One region of the Agromyces sp. C10 genome, then DNA from elsewhere that is predicted to be linked to it. Evidence: predicted binding sites of a transcription regulator. Region 1 holds the regulator's gene; the other holds the start of a gene.
What was found. The regulator HspR, encoded in region 1, represses chaperone genes until heat shock. The targets are predictions, from matches to a motif close to AAGTTGAGTCNNNNNGACTCAACTT.
Positions count from the first base shown of each region.

Region 1 (7,508 bases):
CGAAGGAGGACATCGACCGGATGGTGCGCGACGCCGAGGAGCACGCGGCGGAGGACAAGAAGCGCCGCGAGTCGGCCGAGACGCGCAACCAGGCGGAGCAGCTCGTCTACTCGATCGAGAAGCTGATCAAGGACAACGAGGACAAGCTCCCGGCCGACGTGAAGAACGAGGTCCAGGGCGACGTCGACGCGCTGAAGACCGCGCTCGCCGGTGACGACGACGACGCGGTGAAGTCGGCGTTCGACAAGCTGAACCAGTCGCAGGGCAAGCTCGGCGAGGCGATCTACGCGCAGGGCCAGCAGGCCGATGCGACCGCCGGCGCCAACCCCGGTGAGGACGCGAACCCGTCCGGCACCGAGGGCTCCGACCAGTCCGACGAGGACGTGGTCGACGCCGAGGTCATCGACGACGAGGACGAGAAGAAGTAGCCATGGCTGACGAGAACCAGAACCACGACGAGCCGATCATCCGCGACAAGCGGCGGATCGACCCCGAGACGGGTCAGGTTCGCAAGCCCGATGCCGACGCCGGTGCCGAGGGGGCGGGCGAGCAGTCCGCCCCCGAGGCGGGGTCGACGGATGCCGCCGGCACGGCCGAGGGTGCTGCACCCGACGTCTCGGACGTGCTCGACGAGGAGGCCCTCACCGTCGACGACATCCTGAACGCCGCGCAGGCCGAGGTCGACGACCCGTCGGCCGAGCACCTCGCCGACCTGAAGCGGGTCACCGCCGAGTACGCGAACTACCGCAAGCGCACCGAGGCGAACCGCGAGGTCGAGCGGGAGCGGGCGATCGGCGCGGCCGTGGCCGTGCTGCTGCCCGTGCTCGACGACCTCGACCGCGCCGAGAAGCACGGCGACCTCGAGGGCGACACCCCGTTCGCGACGATCGCGGCGAAGCTGCGCGCGTCGGTCGAGAAGCTCGGCCTCACGCCGTTCGGCGAGGTGGGCGAGGCGTTCGACCCGCAGCGGCACGAGGCGATCTTCCAGCAGCACTCCGACGAGGTCGAGGTCGACACGGTCGCCGACGTCGTCGAGACCGGGTACCTGCTCGGCAGCACGCTGCTGCGTGCGGCGAAGGTCGTCGTCAAGACGCCCGCGTAGCGGGGCACCGCTGGTCGAGGAGGCCGCCCGCGGCCGTATCGAGACCGGGTCACCCGATCTCGATACGCGCCGCAGGCGGCGCTACTCGATCACCGATCCGCACTAGATTTCGAGGAAGGAGGCGCCGATGGCCAGCCAGGATTGGTTCGACAAGGACTTCTACGCGATCCTCGGCGTCTCCAAGGACGCCAGCGACGCCGACATCAAGAAGGCCTACCGCAAGCTCGCGCGCAAGTACCACCCCGACCAGAACCCGGGGGATGCCGCCGCCGAGTCGAAGTTCAAGGAGATCAGCGAGGCGCACTCCGTGCTCTCCGATCCCGAGGAACGCAAGGAGTACGACGCGGTCCGCGCGATGGGGCAGGGCGCCCGGTTCACCGCGCCCGGCGCCGGCGGCGCCGGCGGCTTCGAGGACGTCTTCGGCGGCATGTTCGGCGGCCCGGGCGGCCGCGGCACGCGCTACACCACCCAGCAGGGCGCCGGCCAGTACGACGACCTGCTGAGCGGCCTCTTCGGCGGCGGCCGGTTCGGCCAGCCCACCGGCGGCTACGGCGGCTTCGGCGGCCCCACCCGCGGGCGTGACGTGACCGCGTCGACGACGCTCGACTTCGTCACCGCCACCAAGGGCGACCGCATCACGCTGCAGACCGCCGAGGGGCGCGAGATCACCGTCAACGTGCCCGCGGGCGTCGCCGACGGCCAGAAGATCCGGCTGCGCGGCAAGGGCCACCCGTCGCCCGACGGCGGCGAGGCCGGCGACATCGTGCTCACCGTCAAGGTGCGCAAGCACCCGGTGTTCGAACGTGACGGGCTCAACCTCCGCGTCAACGTGCCCGTCACCTTCGTCGAGGCCGCGCTCGGCGCCACCATCCAGGTGCCGACGCTCGGCGGCGAGCCGGTCAAGCTGCGCGTCGCGCCGGGCACTCCGAGCGGCCGCGTGCTGCGCGTGAAGGGTCGCGGCGTCGAGACGAAGAAGGGCACGGGCGACCTCCTCGCCGTCGTGCAGGTCGCCGTGCCGTCGCACCTGTCGAAGGAGGCCGAGGAGAAGCTGCGCGAGTTCGCCGCGCTCCTGCCCGACGAGAATCCCCGCGAGGACCTCCTCGCCAAGGCCCGGGGCCACTGATGCAGGTCGACGGCGAGAGCCCCCTGTTCGTGATCTCGGTCGCGGCCGAGCTCGCCGGCATGCACCCGCAGACGCTCCGCCAGTACGACCGCATGGGGCTCGTGTCCCCGAAGCGCACGGCGGGCAAGTCGCGTCGCTACTCGATGCGGGATGTCGCGCAGCTCCGCGAGATCCAGCAGCTCTCGAGCGAGGGCGTGAGCCTCGAGGGCATCCGCCGCATCCTCGGCCTCGAGAACGAGGTCACCGACCTCCGCCAACGCGTCCGCGAGCTGGAGCGCGCGCTCGCCGATGAGATGCTCAACCGGCCCGGGCGCCGGGTCTTCGCCGCCGGGGCCCACGGCGAGGTCGTCTCGCTCAAGGCCGGCACGCGCGTACGGCGCGAGAACGCCGTCGTCGTGTGGCGGCCGCTCGACCGGAGCTGAGGTCGGCGAGCGGATTATAGGGCGCGGAGCGCCTCGTGTCTCGCCTTTGTCCGAAATCGGATGTTGCACGCACAATGGCCGGGGCTCTCGGAGAGCCCGGGGGAGGGTGTCGTGCACGGGAACCAGCGAGTGGTGCGCGACCTGCGGCGTGCCGCGGTGCGCGGCGAGATCGTCGCCGAGTTCCAGTCGCAGGTCGACGCCCGGGACGGGCGCACGGTGGCGGTCGAAGCGCTGAGCCGGTGGCGCCATCCCCAGCGAGGCGTGCTCGGGCCGCAGCACTTCATCCCGATCGCCGAGGAGACCCGGTCGATGGATGCCATCGGCGACGCCATGCTCCGGTGCGCCTGCCGCTTCGCTGCCGACCTGGCCTCCGCGGGACGACGGATCGAGGTCGCCGTCAACGTCGCCGCCGTGCAGCTCGAGCGGGCCGACTTCGCCGATCGGGTGCTCGACCGGCTGCGGACTGACGGCATCCGCCCCGAGCTGCTCATGCTGGAGCTGACCGAGTCTCGACCGTCGCCCGCCGCCGCGGAAGGCAACCTCCGCCGGGTGCGCGACCACGGGGTCGGAGTCTCGCTCGACGATGTGCGATCCGTCGAGGAGGCCGAACTCCGCGCGGGCGCGCTGCCGATCACCGAGCTCAAGGTGGACCGCTCGCTGATCCAGCACGTCACCGAGGAGCGCACGGAGGTCGCTCGACTGGTGCGCTTCGCCCGCGATCGAGGGCTGCGCACGGTCGCCGAGGGCGTCGAGACCGAGCTGCAATGGGAAGCGGTGCGAGAGTTGGGATTCGACCGGGCCCAGGGGTTCCTGTTCGGCCGACCGTCGACGCCCGAACGGATGACCGCCCGCCTCCGGGCGGAAGCGGGCGGTCCGGCTCAGAGCGAGCTGTAGGGATCCGCGAACTCGTCGGGGTCCTGCCCCGACGACGTCCCGGACGCGTCGCCGGAATCGCCGATGTCGAGCTGGGTCCAGCTCACCGGCATCCCCGGCGAGAAGAGGATGTCGATTCCCGGGCCGCCTCGAAGCGGGGGGATGGTGACGTATCCGCCGCCGCCCTGGATGGCGGCGAGGATCTGCGCGCGAAGCTCATCGATGGGGTCGGGCAGGAAGTAGTCTTTGCCGTCGACCGTCAGCCGGTGGATCTTCAAGGGATGCTCCGTTCTCTCGTTCCGTCGTCGGGGGTGCGGTGTCAGGGTCCGGCGGCGTCGGCCGGCTCGGGCACCCATTGGAGCCCGGCGCGGCTGTTCGCGCTGTCCATCAGCATCTCGAGCCAGGCCCGGTTGAGCTTGGGTGCGCGATTGCCGCTGAAGCGGAAGTGCACCTGCGCTGCGGGGCTGATCCAGATCACGCTGCGGCCGCTGCCGCGCTCCATCCCGTGGCTCCAGGTGAACATGAACTGCTCGCCGCGTTGCAGCTTCGCCGCGATGACGAATTGCAGGTGCGCGAGCGTGCGGTCCTCGATCTCGAACTCCGAGATCCGCTGACCGTAGATCAGGGTGCCCATCCCGTTCCTCCTCCTGTTCGTGTCACGCTCATCGAGCGGGGGTCGCCTCGACGGGCTCGGGGATCAGTCGCAGGCCACCTGCCGAGTTGGCCGCCTTGGTGAGCACCTCGACCCACCGGGGGTTCAGTTCGGCGGGCTCGGCCCGGTCGAACTGGAACGTCATCGGAATGGTGGGGCTGCACCAGACGGAGGTCCTCGGCGGTGTCGCCTCCTCGTCGATCCAGGTGAACGCGAAGTGCTCACCGCGGCGCAGCTTCGACCAGATCGCCACCTGCAGGTGGGCGAGTGTCCGGTCGTCGAACGTCGCCGAGAGCTTCGAGTTGTATTCCAGTGTTCCCATGTCGCCTCCTTCCTAGCGATACATCTCAGGGCGGTACGCAGGTCGTCACCGAACCCGGCGGGCGGGCCGCGCGGTGCGCCGTGAGCGATGGGCCCGACTACACCGTCACCGATGTGACCCGATCGCGGCCGCCGCGCTTCGAGGCGTACATCGCCTCGTCGGCCAGCCGGATCAGCCGTTCGGGTTCCGGCACGTCGGCCGTGTCGTCGGGAGTCCAGGTCGCCACGCCGACGCTCGCTGCGACGCCGTAGCTGGGGGGCACGCTCGTCAACGGACGGCCCACCTCGTGCCGGAACCGCTCCGCGATGACCCCGGCCGCCTCGGCATCCGCGTTCTCGCACACGATCACGAACTCGTCCCCGCCGTACCTCGCCACCGGGTCCGATGCGCGCGCGACCCCGCGGAGCCGCTCGGCGACCTCGACGAGCACCTCGTCGCCCACGCGGTGGCCGAGGGCGTCGTTGACGGCCTTGAAGCCGTCCAGGTCGATGAACACGATCGACAGCGGGCGCGCGTCGCGCCGTGCGCCGGCGAGCGCCTCGTCCAGTCGGATCTGGAGCAGCTTGCGGTTGGCCAGGCCGGTGAGCTGGTCGTGGAGCGCACGATGGGCCAGCTCCTCCTGCAGTCGCACTCGCCGCAGCACCTGGGAGGCCTGACGGGCGAGTGCGGCGTGGATGTCGCGCGTGTCGTCGTCGAAGACCTGGTCGCGCCCGAAGAAGCAGACGACGACGCCATGGGCGCCGGAGTCGCCTCGGAGCGGCGCGATGCTGAGGGCGGCGAGCCGCTGCTCCTGCAGCGCGACGTCGAGATCGGGGCGGATCGTCGCCGCCTGGTCGAGGCTCGCGACCGTGACGACCTCGTCGCCCTCGATCGCCTGCATGGCGAGGTCCATGAGGCCCGCGGAGATGAGTGGGTCCATCTGGACGCCGTCGACGATGAGGTCCCGGCCGTCGCGCTCGCCGGGGAGGAGGACCGCCGCACTCGCGGCGAGCAGTCCCGTGCGCGCGGCGGTGATGAGCGCCTCCCCGAGCTCCTGGACGCTCATGGCGAGGCCGAAGGCGCTCGATGCGTCCTGGAGCACGCGCACGCGTGCTTCGGAGGCCTCGGCCTGGCGGCGGGCCACGAGCAGCTGACGCTCGTAGTCCTGGCGCTCGGTGGCGTCGAAGACGGCGATGCGGATCTCTTCGGCTCGCTCGCCGTGCGCGGGGACGATCACCGCGTTGATGAGCACGGGCAGGTCGCGGAGATCGGCGCAGCGCATCGAGAGCGCGACCTCGCGGACCTCCCCGGAGAGCCGGAGGACGGTGGCGAATCGGGATTCGTAGAAGAGCTGCCCCGCCGTGGTGAGGAGGTCGACGAAGGCGGTGCCGAGCAGCTCGTCCTCGCCGAGTCCGGTCCAGGTCGCGAGGGTCCGGTTCACGCGCGTGATCACGCCGTCGGCCGTGGTCGTCAGGTATCCGCACGGCGCATCGTGGAACAGCTCGACGTACGACTCGTGGAGTTCGTCTTCGCCGCTCCTGGTGGGCGGCGGGCTGGAGGAGATCGTCATCGCAGGAACGCCGTGATCTCCGCGGCGAGCTCCTCGGGCGCCGACAGGTTCGGGCAGTGGCCGGTGGCCGCGAGCTGGACGAACCGGCTTCCGGAGATCTGCTCGTGCACGTACCGGCCCACGGCCGGCGGGGCGATGACGTCCTCGGAGCACTGCAGGACGAGGGTCGGCGTGCGCACCTGCTCGAGGTCCCGTCGGTTGTCGGAGAGGAAGGTGACCCGAGCGAACTGGCTCGCGATGCGCGGATCGACGCTGCAGAAGCTCTCGGTGAGGTCGGAGCCCAGCTCCGGCCGAGCGGGGTTGCCCATGATGAGCGGAGCCATCGTCTCGGACCATCCGAGGTAGTTCGCGTCGAGGGCGTCGAGCAGCCCTTCGATGTCCGCGTGGCTGAAGCCGCCGGTGTAGTCGTCGTCGTCGAGGTATCGGGGAGACGGACCGACGAGCACGAGCGCGCCGAACCTCGACGGGTCGACGTTCGAGGCCAGGACCCCCACCATCGCGGCGACGGAGTGCCCGACGAACACCGCATCGTGCAGGTCGAGGGCGTCGAGGATCTCCAGGAGGTCGTCGGCGTAGCCGTGGAGGGAGTCGTAGCGCGCCGGGTCGTACGCGCCGAGGTCGGACGCGCCCGATCCCACGGCGTCGAACAGCACGACCCGGTGGTCGGACTCGAACCGCGGCGCGACGGCGTGCCACACCTCCTGGCTGCAACCGAACCCGTGCGCGAACACGATCGGCCGCCCTGCCGGGTCGCCGGTGACGGTGACGTTGTTGCGTCGGAGCACCTGCGACCGGGCGGCGCTGGCAATCGTGCTCATGGTGCTCCTGATCGGCGCGGGGTTCGGGTTCCGCGGACGCGACGGCGCCTCGGTGGCATCCTGCCCGGACTCTATCCCGCCATGAGCCGCCCGACATAGTTTGGACGGTTCGGTCAAGGGGGATTGACGAGGGTCGCCGCGAGCGGGTATGTGGCGGGCGCGGCGGGCATGACGAACTCGGATCGGGTCCGCCCGGTCGACGGCCCTCCTCAGCCCGGAACCGGCCCGAAGCCCTCGCTGTCGAGGTCCCGCGCCCGCTCCTGCGCGACGACCGCCTCGCGGTCCGACAGGCGTCGCAGTCCGGCGAGGGGCTGCGCCATCCGGTGGTTGCCGCGCAGGTGCGGTTCGGCCCGGTCGAGGAACGCCCAGTACCCGGCGGTGACCGGGCACGCGTCGGGGCCGAGGCGCACCTTGGGGTCGAATCGGCATCCGCCGCAGTAGTCGGTCATCTTCGAGACGTACGCGCCACCGGCCGCGTAGGGCTTCGTCGCGACGAGGCCGCCGTCGGCGTGCTGCGACATCCCGACCACGTTCGCGGGCATGACCCAGGGGGTGCCGTCGACGAACGCGCCGGCGAACCAGTCGGTGAGCTCGGCCGGATCGACCGCGCGCTGCAGCGCCCAGTTCCCGAGCACCATGAGCCGCTG
Region 1 covers NZ_JALPSX010000007.1:12,521-20,028, forward strand. Annotated here, with positions in the region: gene dnaK (molecular chaperone DnaK) at 1-428, shown strand, start outside; gene M1L56_RS09185 (nucleotide exchange factor GrpE) at 431-1,102, shown strand; gene M1L56_RS09190 (DnaJ C-terminal domain-containing protein) at 1,230-2,225, shown strand; gene M1L56_RS09195 (heat shock protein transcriptional repressor HspR) at 2,225-2,647, shown strand; gene M1L56_RS09200 (EAL domain-containing protein) at 2,759-3,541, shown strand; gene M1L56_RS09205 (hypothetical protein) at 3,526-3,798, opposite strand; gene M1L56_RS09210 (hypothetical protein) at 3,840-4,154, opposite strand; gene M1L56_RS09215 (ATP-dependent DNA ligase) at 4,183-4,494, opposite strand; gene M1L56_RS09220 (sensor domain-containing diguanylate cyclase) at 4,592-6,043, opposite strand; gene M1L56_RS09225 (alpha/beta fold hydrolase) at 6,040-6,861, opposite strand; gene M1L56_RS09230 (cryptochrome/photolyase family protein) at 7,071-7,508, opposite strand, start outside.

Region 2 (7,508 bases), on a different contig from region 1:
CGTCAGCCCTGGGTGACGCTCGCGGGCGGCTCGACGCCGTAGTCGGCCTTCCAGCCTTCGACGAGGTTGTCCTTGGTCACCTTGGTCGGGTCGGATGCCACGAGTTCGGGCGCCTCCTTGCCGAGCACGCCGTACGCGCCGGCCCGCGCGAGACCCGCACCGATGTCGAGCGAGCCGTTGCCGACCATGCCGGCGACGTTGGTGCCCGTGTTCATGGCTGCGGCCACCGTGGTGTCGAGGTCATTGGTGACGATCTGGATGTCGGTGCGGCCGGAAGCGCGGATCGCGGCCAGCACGCCCTGTGCTGCGGTCGCCCACGAGACGTAGATGCCCTTGAGGTTCGGGTTCTTCGCGATCATCGCCGCGGCAGCGGCCTGCGTCGCCGTCTCGTCGGCGAAGCCCTGCTCCTCGACGATCGTGATGTCGGGGTACTCGAAGGCGAGCCAGTCCTTGAACGACTGGTCGCGCTGGTTGGTGAACCAGAAGTTGGCGTTGAACGAGAGGTAGCCGACCTCGCCCTCGCCGCCGAGCGCGTCGCCGAGGATCTCGGCGTTCGCGCGGCCCGCCTTGGCGAGGTCCTCGGTGACGATCGAGACGAACTCCTCGCCTGCGGTGTAGCCCTCGGGGGGCGTGGTCATGATGACGAGCTTCGCGCCGGCGTCGAGGATCGGCTGGAAGGACTTGGCGGCCGAGGTCGGGTCCACCGCGATGGCGACCACGATGTCGGGGTCGAGCGCCATGATGGTCTCGACGTTGTTGGCCTGCGTGCCCGCGTCGAAGTTCGCCTGGGTGCTGGCCACCACCTCGATGCCGAGCTCCTCGAACTCGGCGCGCGCGCCGTTCTCCACTGCCGCGACGAAGTCGCCGGACGTGTGCCAAACGAACGCGGCCGTGTACTCGCCGTCCTCGACCTCGGCGAGCTCCTCGTCGGTGAGCTCGAGCTCGGCGAGCGCTCCCGGCTGCTCGCCGTTCGGGCCCTGGAACTCGAGGCTCGGTTCGGCCGCGGCCGGCTTCGACTCGTCGGCGGGAGCGGAGGCGCCCTGCGCGGCGCAACCGGTGAGGATCAGCGCGGATGCGACGGCGCCGACGAGCGAGACCCGAAGACCCCGTGTCGCGGTGAACGGTGATCGTGCCATTGGTGTGACCTTCCTATGCGGACGTGACTCTGGGTGCGACGACCGACGGAGGCTCGCGCGTGTCGTCATTGAGCGTGCCAGCCATTTTGATTTCATGACGCAACCAAAGTCAAGAGTGATTTGCGAAACCTCGCCAAGATCGCCTCGCCGGGCGCGCCTGTGACCCGATTGTTGCCATGGTTTATGCTCAGGGTGACGCCAAATAGGGGGGCCGACGATGGTTCAGGATACGCGCGAGCTGAATCGGACGGCCGTGCTCACCGAGCTCCTGCGCATACGTCCGGCCAGCAGGAAGCAGCTCGCCGCGGCGTCCGGCATCTCGGCTGCGACGGTCACCCGCGCGGTCGAGCAGCTCATCGCCCAGGACCTGGTGGTCGAGGCGGCCGAACTGGTCTCGGTGCAACGCGGACGGCGCGCCGTCCTCCTCGACGTCGTCGCCGACCGCTCCCTCGTCGTCGGGGTCGACCTGGGCGCATCGAACACCCGCGTCATGCTCGCCGACATGGTCGGGTCCCCGATCGAGCGACGCGAGATCGCCACCCCGATCGAAGCGGATGCCACCGCGCTGGCCGACTGGCTCGCATCGGTCATCGACGAGATCGCTGGCGAGCGCCGGGACCGTGTCGAGTCGGTCTACATCGGGCTTCCGGGCGCGGTCGGCCGCGACGGCTCGACGATCTCGAACGCGCCGAACCTCCCGCAACTCGAGGAGCCCGGCTTCCTGGACTCGGTTCGCGCCCGGTCCGGCCGGCCCGTCCGTGCCGACAACGACGCGAACCTGGCGCTGCTGGGCGAGCAGCACTTCGGCGCCGCGCGCAACGCGCCCACCGCGGTGATGGTGACGATCGGCGCCGGCCTCGGGGCCGGGCTGTCCATCGACGGGCGGATCCTCCGCGGCAGTCACGGAGTGATCGGCGAGTTCGGCCAACTCCCCGCCGGCCCGTTGGGTACGCGGCTCGAGTTGATGGTGACCGGTCCCGGAATCATGCGGCTCGCCAGTGAAGCCGGCGTGCACCTCGACTCGCCCGCCGACCTGTTCACTCCGGATGCCTCGGAGCCGGTGCGATCGCTTCGTGCCCACTTCGACCAGGCGTTGCTCATCGTGCTCACCGCCGCCACGGTCTCGTGCGAGCCCGAGGTCATCGTGCTCGGCGGCGGCATCGCGAAATCGCTCGCACGGGACCTCGCCCGGTACGAGGCGATGCTCGAGCATCACCTTGGGGCCGCACCGCGCCTCACCGCGTCGGAGCTGGGCGACTTCGCAGGCGCCACCGGTGCGGTCGTCGCAGCACTTCACGAGGTCTACCGCGGCCTCGGCGTCGATGAACGTGCCTTCGGAGACCTCCCCGTCGCGGTGCCCGCCTCGGCGTAGCGCCGGAGTCCGCTTCGGTTGCGCCTTGCGACGGCAAGAACGCCCGGCCTCCCAAGGAGGCCGGGCGTTCTGGTCGTGCGTGAGGTCTCGGGAGGCACCGCCCGCGGCGGCGCTCCTCGACCAACGCGGGTCAGGCGGCGTCGGGCAGCGACACCGTCGCGTTGGGCACGGATGCCACGACGAACTCGCCGTCCGCGGCATCGACCCGCACCGCCTCGCCGTCGCCGAGCGCGCCGGTGACGAGGAGGTCGGCGATGCGGTCGTCGATCTCGCGCTGGATCAGGCGACGCAGCGGACGTGCACCGTACTCGGGCTCATAGCCGCGCTCCGCCAGGAGCGCCACCGCGGCATCCGTCACCTCGAAGCCGATCTCGCGAGCCGCCAGGCGAGCGGATGTCGCACCCAGCATCAGGCGCACGATCTGCGCGATCTCAGAAGCCGAGAGCTTCTGGAATAGCACGATCTCGTCGATGCGGTTCAGGAACTCCGGCCGCATCGCCTCGCGCACCTTGCCCATCACGCGAGCCCGCACGTCATCGGACGAGGAGAACCCCGAGCCATCCGTCGACGCCACGAAGCCGAGCGCACCCGACCGCGACGCGAGGAACTCCGAACCGAGGTTCGAGGTCATGATGACCACCGTGTTGCGGAAGTCCACCGTGCGACCCTGGCCGTCGGTCAGGCGTCCGTCGTCGAGCACCTGCAGCAGCAGGTTGAACACGTCGGGATGCGCCTTCTCGATCTCGTCGAACAGCACGATCGAGTACGGGTTGCGCCGCACCCGCTCGGTGAGCTGGCCGGCCTCGTCGTAGCCGACGTATCCGGGAGGGGCGCCCACGAGCCGCGACACGGTGTGCCGCTCGCCGAACTCGCTCATGTCGAAGCGGATGATCGCGCCCTCGTCGTCGAACAGGCTCGCCGCCAGCGCGCGCGCCAGCTCCGTCTTGCCGACGCCGGTCGGCCCGAGGAACAGGAACGAGCCGACGGGCCGGCGCGCGTCACCCATGCCGGTGCGGTTGCGGCGCACCGAGCGGGAGACGGCGGTGACCGCGTCATCCTGCCCGATGACCCGGGCGTGCAGCTCGCCCTCGAGGTTCGCGAGACGCTCGCGCTCCCCCTCGGTGACGCGGTTGACCGGGATGCCGGTGGCCCGCGAGATCACGGCGGCGATCTCGGGCTCCCCCACGGTGGTCGAGTAGGGCGCTCCAGCGCCCGTACCGAGACCCTCGGTGGTGGTCTCGATACGCTCCGCTACTCGACCAGCGTTGCGCGAGGTCGCGTCATCCAGCTTCGCCTGCACCTTCGAGATCTCGTCGCGAATCCGCGACGCCTCCTCGTAGTGCTCGGCGCGGACGGCCGCGTTCTTGTCGGCCTCGAGCTCCGCCAGGCGCTCGATGAGCGCGGAGACATCCACCTTCACGCCCAGCTTGAGGCGCAGGCGCGCACCGGCCTGGTCGATGAGGTCGATGGCCTTGTCGGGCAGCACGCGGTCGGTGAGGTACCGGGCGCTGAGCTCGACGGCGGCGCGGAGGGCGTCGTCGGTGTAGGTGACGCCGTGGTGCTCCTCGTACGCGGGGCGCAGGCCCTGCAGGATGAGCACGGAGTCCTCGATCGAGGGCTCCCCGACGCGAACCGGCTGGAACCGGCGCTCGAGCGCGGGGTCCTTCTCGATGGTGCGGTACTCCTTGAGCGTGGTCGCACCCACGAGGTGCAGCTCGCCGCGGGCGAGGCGGGGCTTCAGGATGTTGCCCGCGTCCATGCCGCCCTCGCCGGCACCACCGGCGCCGACGACCGTGTGCACCTCGTCGATGAACACGATGAGCTCGCCCCGGTGCTCGGCGATCTCCTCCATCGTCTTGGTGAGACGCTCCTCGAAGTCGCCGCGGTAGCGGGTGCCGGCGAGCATGCCGGGCAGGTCGAGTGCGACGACCCGCTTGCCGAGCAGCGCCTCGGGCACGTTCTCCTCGACGATCGCGCGGGCCAGGCCCTCGACGATCGCGGTCTTGCCGACGCCGGCCTCGCCGATCAGCACGGGGTTGTTCTTCGTGCGGCGGCTGAGGATCTCGATGGTCTGCTCGATCTCGTCGGCACGGCCGATCACGGGGTCGAGCTCGCCGTTCATGGCGCGCTCGGTGAGGTCCATGGCGAACTTGTCGAGCATGGGGGTGCTCGATTCCCCCTCCGCCGGTCGAGTAGGCGCGCCAGCGCCGTATCGAGACCCGGTTTCGTCGGACTCGGTTTCAACGTGCTCACCAAGTCCAGCGGCCAGCGCCTCGGCGGTCACGCCGGCGCGCTGCAGCACCTGCCCGGCAGGCGCATCCTGCCCGAGCACGAGCGCGAAGAACACGTGCTCGGGGTCGATGTACGTCGAACCGCTCGAGCGTGCGACCTGGTACGCGTGGAACAGCGCGCGGCTCGCGCTCGGCGTGATCATGGCCGAGTTGACGTCGGCGGTGTCGGATGCCGCGGGCAGCCGCGCCTCGGTCGCCGTGATGATGCGCTCGGGGCTCGCGCCGACGCGCGTGATCGCCTGCGCGACGGACTCGTCCTCGACGATGACGCGCAGGATGTGCAGTGCATCGAGCTCGGTCTGTCCGCGCTCGAGCGCGAAGCGTCCGGCGCGCTGCAGGATGCTCTGGGTGCGCGAGGTCAGGAACCGGCTGAGGTCGATCGACCGCGCCTGCCTGGCCTGCTCACCCGCGAGGTAGCGGGCGAGGAACTCGTCGAACGAGCTCGCGCCGGCCTCGTTAAAGTTGTCGGGCACCTAGGTCCTCCTGGGAACTTGAGTTGGGTACGCTCAAGTTCAACGCCTCCGCGTCATTGATATTCCCGACGCAGGCACGGCTGACCACAGCGCCTACGCCGGCCCCTTGAACTTCCATGCAACAGTGAAGGGCACCGTCAAGTGGAGGACGAATGGCCGCAGTCCCACCCCCGAGTCCAGCCGATGTCGCCGCGCGGATGAGCAATCGTAGGACGCGAGGTGATTTTGACCGCCTCGCACGACACCTGCGTGACAACTACAGCGCAGCCGCCTGGACAGCTCAACAGGCAGGAGTCGACGTCGACGTCGACCTAGAAAGATGGATTGAGCTTGATGGGGCGGGCGCAGTCGCAGACTGGATGGACCCGAACACCTCGGGATTTCAGCTGGTTCGTCACTGGGCACAGGCGCGTGAGGCAGCCGGCATTCCGTTGATCGCAGCGTTGGTCCAGGAGGAACGGTTGTCGCGGGGCGCGATGTCACTTGGACCGTACTTCCGATCTCACGGGCTGTCCCTGTCCGGGGCACTTCTTCGGGCCCGAGAGCAGGTTGCATGGGCGGCACTTGACGCGGCCTTCGCCGCATCATGGCGCAAGCGGATGGTGTTCTCGCAAGCGCTTGGACTTGCCCGCACATATCTCACCTTCCTCATTGAGGCAGCCAAGTTGAGCGAGGAGGTCCCTGATCGATCGTTGCGAGTGAGATTCGGAATCTCCACAGTCCTTGCCGCACGTTTCGGATTAGTTGAGTTGTCGCAACTCGAGAGTGCATGCGAAGCACTCCTCGACGCTCATCAGGATGGCGCGGACAACGCGCTGACCTACTTCCTCGAAGGGTGTCTCTGGCGTTATGACCTCTTCGGAGAAAAGGGCGCGCTTGAGTCTGCGGCGAGGACGATTGGAGGCAGCGCTGGAGGGACGAATCTAAACGCTACGTGGTACCTAAACTGCGGGGAACTGTGGACCAAGCTGGCGGGTGAAGCAAGCACCGTATCGGGTCGCAAGAAGTTTCTCGAACGCGCACTTCACGCGACTGAAGGCGCGCGCTTGTGCAATCCCGCCGAAGCAGAAACTGTGCTGCGAATAGTCATGCTTCAGGCACTCCTCGACGAACTGGGCAAGCGGGGCGTATCGCGCGAAATCGATATCTCGACCAGGGGTATTCGTCTGCCCTTCTGCATGCGAACGAGCCACGCGGTGCTGTCACCAACGCTCGAATGGATTGCTCCTGCGCTTGTCGCCGCGATATCCCGTGATCGACGCGCGGGCGAGTTCGTATTCAGAGATGTGCTTTCGGAGTTGCACTCCTACCTCGCCAAAGTGGACCGAAGCAACGCTCGAGAACACTTACGTAACGCCATACGGACGCGTTCGGGTGCCCCCAAAGGGCGACCTCTGAGAGGGCACCGATCCAGGCTGGCGGATGCTGAGGACAAATTGAACCTCGCTCGGCTTTCGTCGAACGTCACACTTCGACGGGAGGCGCTCACGTTCTTGGGAACCCCGTCCGGCTCGCAATCTGACGACGCGACCAAACTGATTGTGATGGCCCAAGACATTGAATCCAACGGTCCCGTGCCCGGTTCTCTCTTGCGACTGCCGGAGGAGATCGCGTTCGCGGTACGCAGCGGGGATGCGGCGACGCTGTTCGGCGGTGCAGCCAGCTTGGCCATTCGCAGTCACGAATTGCAGCGGAGACGGCTCGGCGGGCGGGGCGGGGTAATCGTCCTGCAAGACGCTGAGAACTCGATCGGGCAGACATTTGTGTTCAAGGCGCTATCATCATCCGCGTACCAACACGACCTACGCCAAACTCAACTCCTTTCGAAGCGAATCAGGGCAACGGGGCAAACGAACCAATTTGGAGTGATTGACCATCTCGCCACCGTTGGATCGGGCGTGCCCGGAATGGAGTTGGGCGATGATGCGTTATTCTCTGTCCGACGATACAACAGCGGCAAGACCCTTGACGAGGTGATTCGACTCGCACCGTCGAATGCCGAACCGGTCGTCCATCGCACAGCTCGGTTTCTGGCGCTCTTCCACGCCCGAGCCAATGCATCTTCCGACGGCTTGAGACGATGTCTCTGGGAGAGGGAGTTTGGCCGGTGGCTGAAGGCAATCTGCGATGATGAGGAGCGCGCCGCAGTGTTCGCCAGTTGGTGGAATATCATGTGTGCTGCGCCACCGCTCCAACGCCGCGATTCACACGCATTAAACTGGCTCGTCGAACCAAG
Region 2 covers NZ_JALPSX010000001.1:88,820-96,327, reverse strand. Annotated here, with positions in the region: gene M1L56_RS00520 (substrate-binding domain-containing protein) at 3-1,136, opposite strand; gene M1L56_RS00515 (ROK family transcriptional regulator) at 1,354-2,508, shown strand; gene M1L56_RS00510 (ATP-dependent Clp protease ATP-binding subunit) at 2,639-5,272, opposite strand; gene M1L56_RS00505 (RNA 2'-phosphotransferase) at 5,632-7,508, shown strand, end outside.
Region 2: a site for HspR is predicted at 5,288-5,312, ahead of M1L56_RS00510 (ATP-dependent Clp protease ATP-binding subunit). Genes of this name have one in related genera too.